Regions from separate parts of the Escherichia fergusonii ATCC 35469 genome, predicted to be linked through region 4. Evidence: predicted binding sites of a transcription regulator. Region 4 holds the regulator's gene; each other region holds the start of a gene.
The links. Region 4 encodes LexA, which represses DNA repair genes until DNA is damaged. Its sites were predicted from a motif close to TNCTGTATGTACATACAGNA; they were not measured.
Positions count from the first base shown of each region.

Region 1 (3,191 bases), 1.7 Mb from region 4:
ATGCCTTCCTGCTCGACGGTTTTTGCATTCATAAATTTTAATGCAGAGATCAATGTGGAAACGAGCGCCGGTATAAAAATGACCCAACCAAGAATCCTTTTTAAGACAGCGATGCGTCCAGCCTGTTGATACGTCATGTGTTCCCCTTGATTAAGACGTGTCGTTTTGCTCTTAGTCTACCTGTTGATAACTGTTTTCGCCCGATCTTTAAAGACGGTATGATAAGCAACGATTCATCAGCAATACTGAATACCTTACATTTTAAGTTCAAAAGGAGAGGTTGTAATGTCAACCCCACGCCAGATTCTGGCCGCAATTTTTGATATGGACGGATTACTTATCGACTCTGAACCGCTGTGGGATCGCGCTGAACTGGACGTCATGGCCAGCCTTGGTGTTGATATCAGCCGTCGGCATGAGCTGCCTGATACACTTGGCCTGCGCATCGATATGGTGGTTGATCTTTGGTATTCCCACCAGCCGTGGATCGGGCCAAACCGGCAAGAAGTTGTTGATCGCGTCATTTCACGTGCGATTTCGTTGATTGAAGAAACCCAACCACTGATGCCTGGCGTGCATGAGGCTATCGCATTATGTAAAGAACAAGGAATGAAGGTGGGACTCGCTTCTGCGTCTCCGTTACATATGCTGGAAAAGGTGCTGACGATGTTTAATCTGCGTGACAGCTTCGATGCACTGGCATCCGCAGAAAAACTGCCCTACAGCAAGCCACATCCACAGGTTTATCTCGACTGCGCAGCTAAACTGGGCGTTGATTCACTCAATTGTGTCGCTCTGGAAGATTCGGTGAATGGGATGATCGCGTCAAAAGCGGCTCGTATGCGCTCCATCGTCGTTCCGGCGCAACACGATTTCGATGATCCCCGTTTTGTACTGGCAAACGTCAAACTCGCCTCATTAGAAGAGCTAAATATTCATCATCTTCGCGGCTGAATTATTATGGGCAATGCTTCATTGCCCATAATTTTTACGCTTCCGGTTTAACTGCTGAATTGCTCACCATTTTTTGACAAACAGTTACACCGTCACTACTTCCTTGCACTGTATAAAAATCCTATACTGTATGAATTGACAGTTTAGTGAGTTTTATCATGACGGCGGAAGGTCACCTCCTTTTTTCTATAGCTTGCGCGGTATTTGCCAAAAATGCCGAACTTACGCCCGTGCTTGCACAGGGTGACTGGTGGCACATTATTCCTTCCGCAATTCTGACCTGTTTACTGCCCGACATCGATCATCCGAAGTCGTTTTTAGGTCAGCGCCTTAAATGGATATCTAAGCCCATCGCACGCGCTTTCGGACACCGGGGATTTACCCACAGTCTGTTGGCTGTTTTTGCGTTACTGACCACCTTTTATTTGAAAGTACCTGAAACCTGGGTGGTTCCTGCAGATGCCCTGCAAGGAATGGTATTAGGTTATCTGAGTCATATTCTGGCTGATATGCTGACACCTGCCGGAGTTCCCCTGCTCTGGCCCTGCCGTTGGCGTTTTCGTTTTCCGATTCTGGTGCCGCAAAAAGGTAACCAACTGGAGCGTTTTCTCTGCATGGCATTGTTTGTCTGGTCAGTGTGGATGCCTCACACACTGCCAGAAAATAGTGCCGTTCGCTGGTCATCACAGATGATCAATACGCTGCAATTGCAATTTAATCGTCTGATTAACCATCAAATTGACTACTAAGCAGTCGATACCATCAGTTTTGGAATAAACAATTCCATTTGAATATAAGAGCCGGGTCACAGTTCTGATAATCTGACGCCAACAGAATCGTCTTGTCGGGCGATTCACATAAAAATATCAGGAGAACGGGGATGAATTTTCCATTAATTGCGAACATTGTTGTGTTCGTCGCTCTGCTGTTTGTGCTGGCGCAAGCCCGTCACAAACAGTGGAGTCTGGCAAAAAAAGTGCTGGTGGGTCTGGTCATGGGCGTGGTGTTTGGTCTTGCCCTGCATACCATTTATGGTTCAGACAGCCAGGTGTTAAAAGACTCAGTACAGTGGTTCAACATTGTGGGCAACGGTTACGTTCAGTTACTGCAAATGATCGTTATGCCACTGGTATTTGCTTCAATTCTCAGTGCTGTTGCTCGTCTGCATAATGCCTCACAACTGGGCAAAATCAGCTTCCTGACCATTGGTACGCTGCTGTTTACCACGCTGATTGCTGCACTGGTCGGTGTGCTGGTCACCAACCTGTTTGGTCTGACCGCAGAAGGTCTGGTGCAGGGTGGCGCAGAAACCGCGCGCCTTAACGCGATTGAAAGTAATTATGTAGGTAAAGTTGCCGACCTCAGCGTGCCACAGCTGGTGCTTTCTTTTATTCCTAAAAACCCGTTTGCTGATCTGACAGGCGCGAATCCAACCTCGATCATCAGCGTGGTTATCTTCGCCGCATTCCTTGGTGTTGCAGCACTTAAATTGCTAAAAGATGACGCACCAAAAGGTGAGCGTGTGTTAACGGCGATCGATACCCTACAAAGCTGGGTGATGAAACTGGTGCGTTTGGTTATGCAACTCACCCCTTACGGTGTTCTTGCCTTGATGACCAAAGTCGTCGCAGGTTCAAACTTGCAGGACATCATTAAGCTTGGCAGCTTTGTTGTTGCCTCTTACCTTGGCCTGGTGATTATGTTTGCTGTACATGGTCTTCTGCTGGGTATCAATGGGGTAAGCCCACTGAAGTACTTTCGTAAAGTGTGGCCGGTGCTGACTTTTGCCTTCACCAGCCGCTCCAGTGCAGCATCCATTCCCCTGAATGTGGAAGCTCAAACGCGTCGTCTCGGCGTACCTGAATCAATTGCCAGCTTTGCGGCCTCATTCGGTGCCACCATCGGTCAAAACGGTTGTGCCGGGCTTTATCCGGCAATGCTGGCAGTGATGGTTGCTCCGACTGTTGGTATTAATCCGCTGGATCCGATGTGGATTGCGACTCTGGTAGGTATCGTGACCGTGAGTTCTGCGGGTGTTGCTGGTGTTGGTGGTGGTGCAACCTTTGCTGCACTGATTGTGTTACCTGCAATGGGCTTACCTGTAACACTGGTGGCGCTACTCATCTCTGTTGAACCATTGATTGATATGGGGCGTACCGCGTTGAACGTGAGCGGCTCCATGACGGCGGGTACGCTGACCAGTCAGTGGCTGAAACAAACAGATAAATCCATTCTGG
Region 1 covers NC_011740.1:1,374,014-1,377,204, reverse strand. Annotated here, with positions in the region: gene EFER_RS06770 (YniB family protein) at 1-137, opposite strand, end outside; gene hxpB (hexitol phosphatase HxpB) at 286-954, shown strand; gene EFER_RS06760 (metal-dependent hydrolase) at 1,113-1,703, shown strand; gene tcyP (cystine/sulfocysteine:cation symporter) at 1,835-3,191, shown strand, end outside.
Region 1: the regulator LexA is predicted to act here: its motif matches at 1,079-1,098, upstream of EFER_RS06760 (metal-dependent hydrolase).

Region 2 (3,191 bases), 1.5 Mb from region 4:
CGCTACCAGACAACAGCACCGAAAGCCAATTGGCAGACGACAGTCCTCATGGGCTGAGTGATATCTGGTTACGGCTGCGTCGTAATTTTTCACCAGAATCAGCACTTTTTCGCCATGCTATCCGTATGTCGCTGGTCCTTTGTGTTGGCTATGGCATCATCCAGATCACCGGTATGAACCATGGATACTGGATCCTGCTGACCAGTTTGTTTGTTTGCCAGCCAAACTATAACGCTACACGACATCGGTTAACGTTGAGAATTATCGGTACGCTGGTTGGTGTAGCGATTGGTTTGCCCATTTTATGGTTTGTACCGTCACTGGAAGGGCAACTTGTATTACTGGTGATCACTGGCGTCCTGTTTTTTGCTTTTCGCAATGTGCAGTATGCCCATGCGACCATGTTTATTACCTTGCTGGTACTGTTGTGCTTTAACTTGCTGGGTGAAGGGTTTGAAGTGGCCCTGCCACGTGTAATCGATACGCTTATTGGCTGTGCAATTGCCTGGGCTGCGGTAAGTTTCATTTGGCCAGACTGGCGGTTTCGCAATCTCCCGCGTGTTCTTGAGCGCGCTACAGATGCAAACTGCCGTTATCTGGATGCGATCCTCGAGCAATATCATCAGGGGAGAGATAACCGACTGGCATATCGTGTAGCCCGTAGAGATGCTCATAATCGCGATGCAGAACTGGCGTCCGTGGTTTCTAATATGTCCAGCGAGCCTGATGTAACGCCGCAAATTCGTGAGGCAGCATTCCGGTTACTCTGCCTCAACCATACATTTACCAGCTACATTTCTGCATTAGGCGCACATCGGGAAAAATTAACGAACCCTGATGTGCTGGCGTTTCTGGATGATGCCGTGTGCTACGTTGATGATGCGCTTCATCATCAACCTGCTGACGATATCCGTGTGAATCAGGCGCTGGAAGATCTTAAGCAACGCATTTCCCAACTTGACCCACACCAGGACAGTAAAGAGCCTCTGGTAGTTCAACAAATTGGTTTACTTATTGCGATGTTGCCGGAAATTGGTCGTTTGCAGCGCAAGATTAATCAAATGACGCCAGCAACGCCAGATCTGGCGTAAGAGACTCCACCCATACAGCAAGCTCCTGGCGACGGACCACCGGGAGCGCTGCTTCATGAATATCCTGCACCGCGCCTTCCAGCAAATAGAGTATTTTCACGGTAATGTGCTGATTCATCTGCTTTAACCTTAACCAGCACATTTTTGCCCCCAAAATACGCAACGTGCTGACATCTTTAATACCCGCCTCATTGAGCAACGACTCAAGATGATAAGTAATGTTAGGCAGATCTCTTAAGCGATACTTCCTGCCAAGGCTCTTCTTCTCTTTAAGAGCTGCATCCAGCGAATAACGCGACAGGCGAATTAATTGCTGCTGGTCCTGCCACAAACTTTCATCTACCCGGTAATAGTTCAGCATGACCAACCGCCCTTTTTTCATAAACGTTAACCAGCGGGGGGTATGTTTGACGCAATACTGGACGCTTTGTTCACAGGCGCGCAGATATAACTCACCATCAGCCACCATCGCAAACACGGTATCGCTGATAGTTAAGCTGTAACTCCCAAACAGAGACCGATAGTTCACCCTGCCCAGGGATGCTAAATATTCTTGTGATTTATAGATCCGATCATAGGATAGATTTTTCATAAAAATCCTTTTAAATCATAATGTAAGTAAATGATTTGCGCTAACGGATCCGTTAATTACGAAAATAGGCAACTTATTATCACGGGGCAAGATGATTTTAATTTTTATGCTAACTATTGATAAAAAATGCGAGGCGCTTTCCGAAAATAAGGTTGATCTTTACCCTCTCCAGATGTACTGTATATTCATACAGTGACTCACAGGGCTGGATTGATTATGTACACTTCAGGATATGCAAATCGTTCTTCTTCGTTTTCCACTGCGGTAAATAATACTGCGCGTGTCGCCACGACAAACACTACAGCAGGACTTATCAGTGAAGTGGTCTATCGTGAAGATCAGCCTATGATGACGCAATTACTGCTTTTACCGCTCCTGCAACAACTCGGTCAGCAATCACGCTGGCAGCTATGGTTAACACCCCAGCAAAAACTAAGCCGTGAATGGGTCCAGGCTTCTGGATTACCCTTGAGCAAAGTTATGCAAATCAATCAGCTTTCTCCGTGCCATACTGTTGAATCAATGATTCGCGCTTTACGTACCGGGAATTACAGTGTGGTTATCGGCTGGCTTGCCGAAGAATTAACCGAAGAAGAACATGCGGAACTGGTTAATGCAGCTAATGAAGGGAATGCGATGGGGTTTATTATGCGTCCAGTCAGTGCCCGGACACATGCCACGAGACAACTTTCCGGGTTAAAAATTCATTCTAATTTGTATCATTAAGTAAAATTAGGATTAATCCTGGAATCTTTTTTCATTTGCTCTCTCTATGTTGATGAGCAACATATTTCCCGTGTGAACGCCTGTCGGAAGCGGTTTCTGCCTTCAACCATAGTTGCCTTTGACATCTAAAATGTTAAATATTGTGTACACAAGCCTTTTTTTTTCATATGCCTGACAGAGTTCACACTTGTAAGTTTTCAACTACGTTGTAGACTTTACATCGCCAGGGGTGCTCGGCATAAGCCGAATCTATCGGCAGAGTAACAATTGAGCAGATACCCCCGGTGAAGGATTTAACCGTGTTATCTCGTTGGAGATATTCATGGCGTATTTTGGATGATAACGAGGCGCAAAAAATGAAAAAGACAGCTATCGCGATTGCAGTGGCACTGGCTGGTTTCGCTACCGTAGCGCAGGCCGCTCCGAAAGATAACACCTGGTACACCGGTGCTAAACTGGGCTGGTCCCAGTACCATGACACTGGTTTCATCGACAACAATGGCCCGACCCATGAAAACCAACTGGGCGCTGGTGCTTTTGGTGGTTACCAGGTTAACCCGTATGTTGGCTTTGAAATGGGTTACGACTGGTTAGGTCGTATGCCGTACAAAGGCAGCGTTGAAAACGGTGCATACAAAGCTCAGGGCGTTCAACTGACCGCTAAACTGGGTTACCCAATCACTGACGACCTGGACATCTATACTCGTCTGGGTGGTATGGTTTGGCGTGCAGACACCAAAGCTCACAACAACGTGACTGGTGAATCTGAGAAAAACCACGAT
Region 2 covers NC_011740.1:1,139,751-1,142,941, reverse strand. Annotated here, with positions in the region: gene yccS (YccS family putative transporter) at 1-1,091, shown strand, start outside; gene EFER_RS05565 (TfoX/Sxy family DNA transformation protein) at 1,054-1,683, opposite strand; gene sulA (SOS-induced cell division inhibitor SulA) at 1,900-2,409, shown strand; gene ompA (porin OmpA) at 2,766-3,191, shown strand, end outside.
Region 2: the regulator LexA is predicted to act here: its motif matches at 1,859-1,878, upstream of sulA (SOS-induced cell division inhibitor SulA).

Region 3 (3,191 bases), 470 kb from region 4:
GCTTTTCTACCGCCGGATTATGTACACGAGTAGAGTGACGACGCGCCTGAATCGGAGCACTCCACTCTGCCAGAGCTGCCGTATCACCACTGTTCAGCGCATCGCGCAGCAATGCCAGTTCATGGCATTTTTGCAGAGCGAAGGCAAACCAGCTTTTCACTTCCGCATCAAGACGCGTTTCAACACTCAGGTCGATAGGGCTGTGCAGCAATGAGCAGGAAGATGCCACCCACAAATCGCGTTTGCCGACAATGTCCTTAATTTGCGCATATTTCTCGGTAAGATCGGCGCGCCAGACGTTACGACCATTGATAAGACCAGCAGATAGCAGCCAGTCAGAAGGCAGACGCTTGTGCAGTTCAGCAACGTCATCTTTACCATGTACGAGATCGACATGCAGACCCTGAACAGGCAGCGCAGTAATGGTGTCGAGATTTGGCGTTACGCCTTCAAAATAGGTAGTCAGCAGCAGTTTCACCTGGCCCTGGAGCGCGTCGTAAGCGGGTTTATAGGCGTCCAGCCACGCCTGCGGCAGTTCCAGTACCAGAGCCGGTTCGTCGATCTGTACCCACTCAATGCCACGTTTTGCCAGTTCTGCCAACACTTGCTGATAAACCGGCAGAATGTCGTTCAGCAGGCTCAGGCGATCAAACTGTTCACCTTTCACTTTACCCAGCCACAGGTAGGTAACCGGCCCCAGCAGCACGGGCTTGACCTTGTGGCCCAGCGCCAGCGCCTCGTCCACTTCCTCCAGCAGCTGCGTCCAGGTCAGTTTGAACTGTTGGCCTTTAACGAACTCCGGCACCATGTAGTGATAGTTGGTATTAAACCATTTGGTCATTTCCGCTGCCGCCGCAGGTTCGCCAGTCGGTGCACGTCCACGACCAATACGGAACAGGGTGTCGATATCTACCGAACCATCTTTGTTCTGGTGACGCGCCGGAACGTTACCCAGCAGCAGGCTGGTGGTCAGGACATGATCGTACCAGGCAAAATCACCCACCGGCAGCAGGTCGATACCTGCTTGCTTTTGTTGATCCCAGTGACGAGCACGCAGTTCACGCCCTACCGCCAGCAGTTCTTCACGCGTGGAGTTCCCCGCCCAATAACTCTCTTGCGCTTTTTTCAGCTCGCGACGCAGGCCAACGCGAGGGAAACCGAGGGTGTGATTAAGAATTGTCATTATATGCCCCTTATGGAATTTTTAGTATTTAGCCGTCCAGATGTTTACACATCCATAATTGGCGGTTACTGTATATTCCTCAAGCGCAAATTATTCATGCCGAAGTGAAGGACTTTCATGATCGAAGTAAAACACCTGAAAACGCTACAAGCGTTGCGGAACTGCGGCTCACTCGCAGCCGCTGCGGCGACGTTGCATCAAACGCAATCCGCCCTGTCTCACCAGTTTAGCGATCTGGAACAACGCCTTGGCTTCCGGCTATTTGTGCGTAAAAGCCAGCCGCTTCGGTTTACACCGCAGGGAGAAATCCTGTTGCAACTGGCGAATCAGGTGCTGCCGCAAATCAGCCAGGCACTGCAAGCCTGCAATGAACCGCAGCAGACGCGCCTGCGCATTGCTATTGAATGCCATAGCTGTATTCAGTGGCTGACGCCCGCGTTAGAAAATTTCCATAAGAACTGGCCGCAGGTGGAGATGGATTTTAAATCAGGCGTAACGTTTGACCCGCAGCCTGCATTGCAGCAGGGCGAGCTGGATCTGGTGATGACCTCCGATATTCTGCCGCGCAGTGGCCTGCATTATTCGCCGATGTTCGATTATGAAGTGCGTCTGGTGTTAGCACCTGACCATCCACTGGCGGCGAAAACGCGAATCACGCCGGAAGACCTCGCCAGCGAAACGCTGTTGATTTATCCGGTGCAGCGTAGCCGACTGGATGTCTGGCGCCATTTTCTTCAGCCAGCAGGCGTTAGCCCGTCGCTGAAAAGCGTCGATAACACCTTGTTGTTGATTCAGATGGTTGCCGCGCGGATGGGTATTGCCGCCCTGCCGCACTGGGTGGTGGAGAGTTTTGAGCGCCAGGGTCTGGTCGTAACCAAAACCCTGGGCGAAGGATTGTGGAGCCGACTGTACGCCGCCGTGCGCGATGGCGAGCAGCGTCAGCCGATTACAGAAGCGTTTATTCGCTCAGCGCGCAATCACGCCTGCGATCATCTGCCGTTTGTGAAGAGCGCGGAGCGACCCACTTACGATGTACCCACAGTGAGGCCAGGATCACCATCGCGCCTGTAATAAACGTTGGCCAGTGCGGCTGTTGGTGCCAGATAGCCAGGTTAACCAGCAGCCCTGCCGGAACGTGCATATTATTCATAATGCCCAGCGTTCCGGCGTCCACCTGAGTCGCGCCGTAGTTCCACATAAAGTAGCCAATACCGGAAGCCACCACGCCAAGAAACACCAGAATGCCCCATTGCAGCATGGTTTGCGGCATTTTCTGCGCATTTCCCAGCAAGAACCATGCAATCACCGCCACCAGGAACGCGCCAAGATAGAACCACGCAAAGGCGTTATGCTGCGGCATCGGGCGAGTTTCCATCAGGCGTTTGTAGCCCACCATGCCGATGGCAAAAGTGATATTGGAGAGTTGCACCAGCAACAGGCCGGTCCAGAAGTGGTCGGTGACCTGATCATAGCGAATAATCCCGGCACCAATCACCGCCAACAAGGCGCTAAAAGCATAGCCCCAGCGCAGACGGCGCTTACTCATGATGTCATAAATCAGCGTGATGTAGAGCGGAGTCAGTACGGTGAACAGCAACAGTTCGGAGACCGTCAGGTAGAGATAGGCGCGAAAACTCAGCATATACATCACGCCAAGCTGCATCGCGCCCACCAGCATATACAGGCCGACCGTTTTCAGGCTATTGCCACGGGTACGCAGAAACGGCAGAAAAACCAGTGCCGCCAGGCCAACGCGCACCAGCACTGCAAAATAGCTATCGACGTGCCCCGCAAGGTACTCGCCATAAAAGCTAAAGGAGAAGGCCCACAGAATCGTGGTGATGATAAGTAGCGCCACAATGGATGTCTCTTTGTTTATCGGGTATCCATTGTAGCGAAGTATCAGGTTGACAACTGACTAAATAAAGAACGATTACGATAAATAGAGCTTACGCAGATAATGCGGCACCGCATCTTCGGCGTTAGTACCAATCACTTCCAGCTCCGG
Region 3 covers NC_011740.1:3,764,195-3,767,385, forward strand. Annotated here, with positions in the region: gene metE (5-methyltetrahydropteroyltriglutamate--homocysteine S-methyltransferase) at 1-1,183, opposite strand, end outside; gene metR (HTH-type transcriptional regulator MetR) at 1,301-2,254, shown strand; gene bioP (biotin transporter) at 2,142-3,041, opposite strand; gene yigL (sugar/pyridoxal phosphate phosphatase YigL) at 3,117-3,191, opposite strand, start outside.
Region 3: the regulator LexA is predicted to act here: its motif matches at 1,250-1,269, upstream of metR (HTH-type transcriptional regulator MetR).

Region 4 (3,191 bases):
GTCCAACATCGCTATGTTTTCTGCTGAACGTGAGATTAAGTGTAGTCAGGAATCTGGAATCAGAATTATTTATCAGAATTTTTAACCATCACGTTTCTGCAAACCAAGTGCCATTACACCAGTGACGACGCCAGATATAAGCCAGAGAAAGCCCTCGCAGTGCCAAAAATACGGTTAATGCCAGCCACAAACCATGATTACCCAGCCACGGTAAGGTCAGTAACGTAAGCGCGAATCCTGCTGCTGCGACCGCCATACTATTGCGCATTTCGGCGGCGCGTGTTGCACCAATAAACATGCCATCCAGCAGATAACACCAGACCCCCACCAGCGGCAAAATGACTTGCCAGAAAAGATAATGATCGGCCAGTTGTTGGATCTGGGTTAACGAGGTCAGTAAGGCAATGATATGTTCACCCGCCAGCAAATAAATCACAGAAAACAGCAACGCTACGATCCCCGACTGGCGGCACGCTGCACGCCAGACCTCCAGTAGCTGGCTCCCGTCGCGTGCACCGTACGCCTGACCTGAATGCGCTTCAACCGCGTAGGCAAAACCATCCAGCGCATAGGCGGTAAAGGTGAGTAGCGTCATCAGGACCGCGTTGACGGCGATAATGTCACTTCCCAGTCGCGCGCCAAGAACCGTTATTGCGCCAAAACAGAGTTGTAACAATAACGAACGCAGCATGATATCGCGGTTAAGTGCCAGCAGGCGGCGGAAGTTGCCTCGCCAGGCTGTTTTCAGCATTTCACCGGAGATACCGCGTAGTTTGAGGATTTTACGCACCATTAGCAGACCAATCAGCAATGTTGCATATTCCGCAATAACCGTCGCCAGCGCCGCGCCCTGCACGTTCATATGAAGCCCCATCACCAGCCAGATATCGAGCACAATGTTGAGGATATTACCGACCACCAGCAGAACAACCGGCGCACGGGCATATTGCACGCCAAGTAACCAGCCAAGTAATACCAGATTAGCCAGTGATGCCGGAGCACTTAACCAACGGATTTCCAGAAAGCGTCGTGCCTGTTCCAGTACAGCCTCACTGCCACCGACAATATGTAAAGCAAGAGCGATTATCGGTGTGCGTAACAGAGCAATTAATGCTCCAGCCCCTAATGCCAGCAACAGCGGTTGCACCAGTGCTCGTGCTAAAGCCTGAGGATTTTTTGCACCATAAGCCTGGGCGGTAAGACCGGTGGTGCTCATACGCAAAAACAACAGCAACATAAAGAGAAAGCTGGTCGCCGTTGCCCCTACAGCCACACCGCCCAAATAAACCGGACTATCAAGATGACCAATAACTGCCGTATCGACCAGACCCAGTAACGGGACGGTGATATTGGAGAAGATCATGGGTAAGGCAAGATGCCAGAGTGCTTTATCAGATGAGGTAAGGAATGCCATGCAGACAAGCCTGATGAGAAGAAGTGAAAAACAGACCGCGATGCCTGATGCATCGCGGTATTAAAAGCTTGATTACAGCCAGTCGCCGTTGCGAATTACGCCTACAGCCAGACCTTCAATAGTGAAATTCTGTTGACGAAGATCGACAACAATAGGTTTGAATTCACTGTTTTCTGGCAGGAGTTCGACTTTGTTACCCTGTTTTTTCAAACGCTTAACGGTAACTTCGTCATCAATACGCGCCACAACGACCTGGCCATTACGTACGTCCTGTGTTTTATGTACTGCCAGCAGGTCGCCGTCCATAATACCAATGTCTTTCATCGACATGCCGCTAACGCGAAGTAAGAAGTCCGCATTGGGTTTAAAGAGAGAAGGATCGACCTGATAATGGCCTTCAATATGCTGTTGTGCCAGAAGTGGTTCACCAGCAGCTACACGCCCAACCAGCGGCAGCCCCTCTTCTTCTTCCTGCAACAGTCGGATACCACGCGAAGCACCAGAAACAATTTCAATGACACCTTTACGTGCCAGCGCCTTCAGATGTTCTTCAGCAGCGTTTGGGGAACGAAACCCCAAGCGCTGCGCAATTTCCGCACGCGTCGGTGGCATACCTGTCTGGCTGATGTGATCCCGAATGAGATCAAACACCTCTTGCTGCCTGACCGTTAACGCTTTCATTTCGCCCCCTGGGTGTATATACAGTTATGCTGTGAGTATATACAGCGAAAGGCGAATTTGGAATCACAAAATACACGATAAACGAGAGTTTTAGCGAAATCTGGAAGCATTATCGGAAATGCGACCACAACAGGATGCCCCAGGTTATCAGTGCGACGATAATAGAAAGTAAAACGGCGGCAGACCCCATATCTTTGGCTCGCCCGGAAAGTTCGTGATATTCAGAACCAATGCGGTCAACCACTGCTTCGATCGCACTGTTAAGGATTTCGACAATCATCACCAGCATTACTGAACCAATTAATAATACGCGGGTAATCGCATCGACATCCAGCCAGCAGGCGATGACCACGCCTAGCAATACAGCGACGCTCTCCTGGCGAAATGCTGCTTCATTAACCCATGCAGCACGAAAACCTTTCCAGGAATAGCCTGCTGCTTTGATAATCCGGGTGAATCCAGTGGTATTATTGGCCATTGAAAGAACCTTTTTGCTTTATTAGCGTCAATAAAAAAGAACTGTTTACCCGTGTAATTCGGGTGACAACAACGCGACGCGAAGGTTGAAGGGATACAACAGAATTTCAACCGACTTTCTGCTATCCTTGCGGCGCATTTGCATTATTAACCAGAGGCTTTACATCGTTTATGTCCGGCTGGCCACGAATTTACTACAAATTACTGAATTTACCATTAAGCATCCTGGTAAAAAGCAAGTCTATTCCGGCAGATCCTGCCCCGGAACTGGGGCTCGATACCTCTCGTCCAATTATGTACGTTTTACCGTACAACTCAAAAGCGGATTTGCTGACCCTACGTGCCCAGTGTCTGGCGCACGATCTCCCTGACCCGTTAGATCCACTGGAGATCGACGGTACGCTGCTGCCTCGCTATGTCTTTATTCACGGCGGTCCACGCGTGTTCACTTATTACACGCCAAAAGAAGAGTCGATCAAGCTGTTTCACGACTATCTCGACTTACACCGCAGTAACCCCAATCTCGACGTCCAGATGGTGCCAGTATCGGTAATGTTTGGTCGTTCACCAGGGCGTGAAAAAGGCGAAGTTAATCCACCATTGCGTATGCTCAACGGCG
Region 4 covers NC_011740.1:4,234,046-4,237,236, reverse strand. Annotated here, with positions in the region: gene dinF (MATE family efflux transporter DinF) at 89-1,414, opposite strand; gene lexA (transcriptional repressor LexA) at 1,487-2,095, opposite strand; gene EFER_RS20615 (diacylglycerol kinase) at 2,205-2,573, opposite strand; gene plsB (glycerol-3-phosphate 1-O-acyltransferase PlsB) at 2,744-3,191, shown strand, end outside.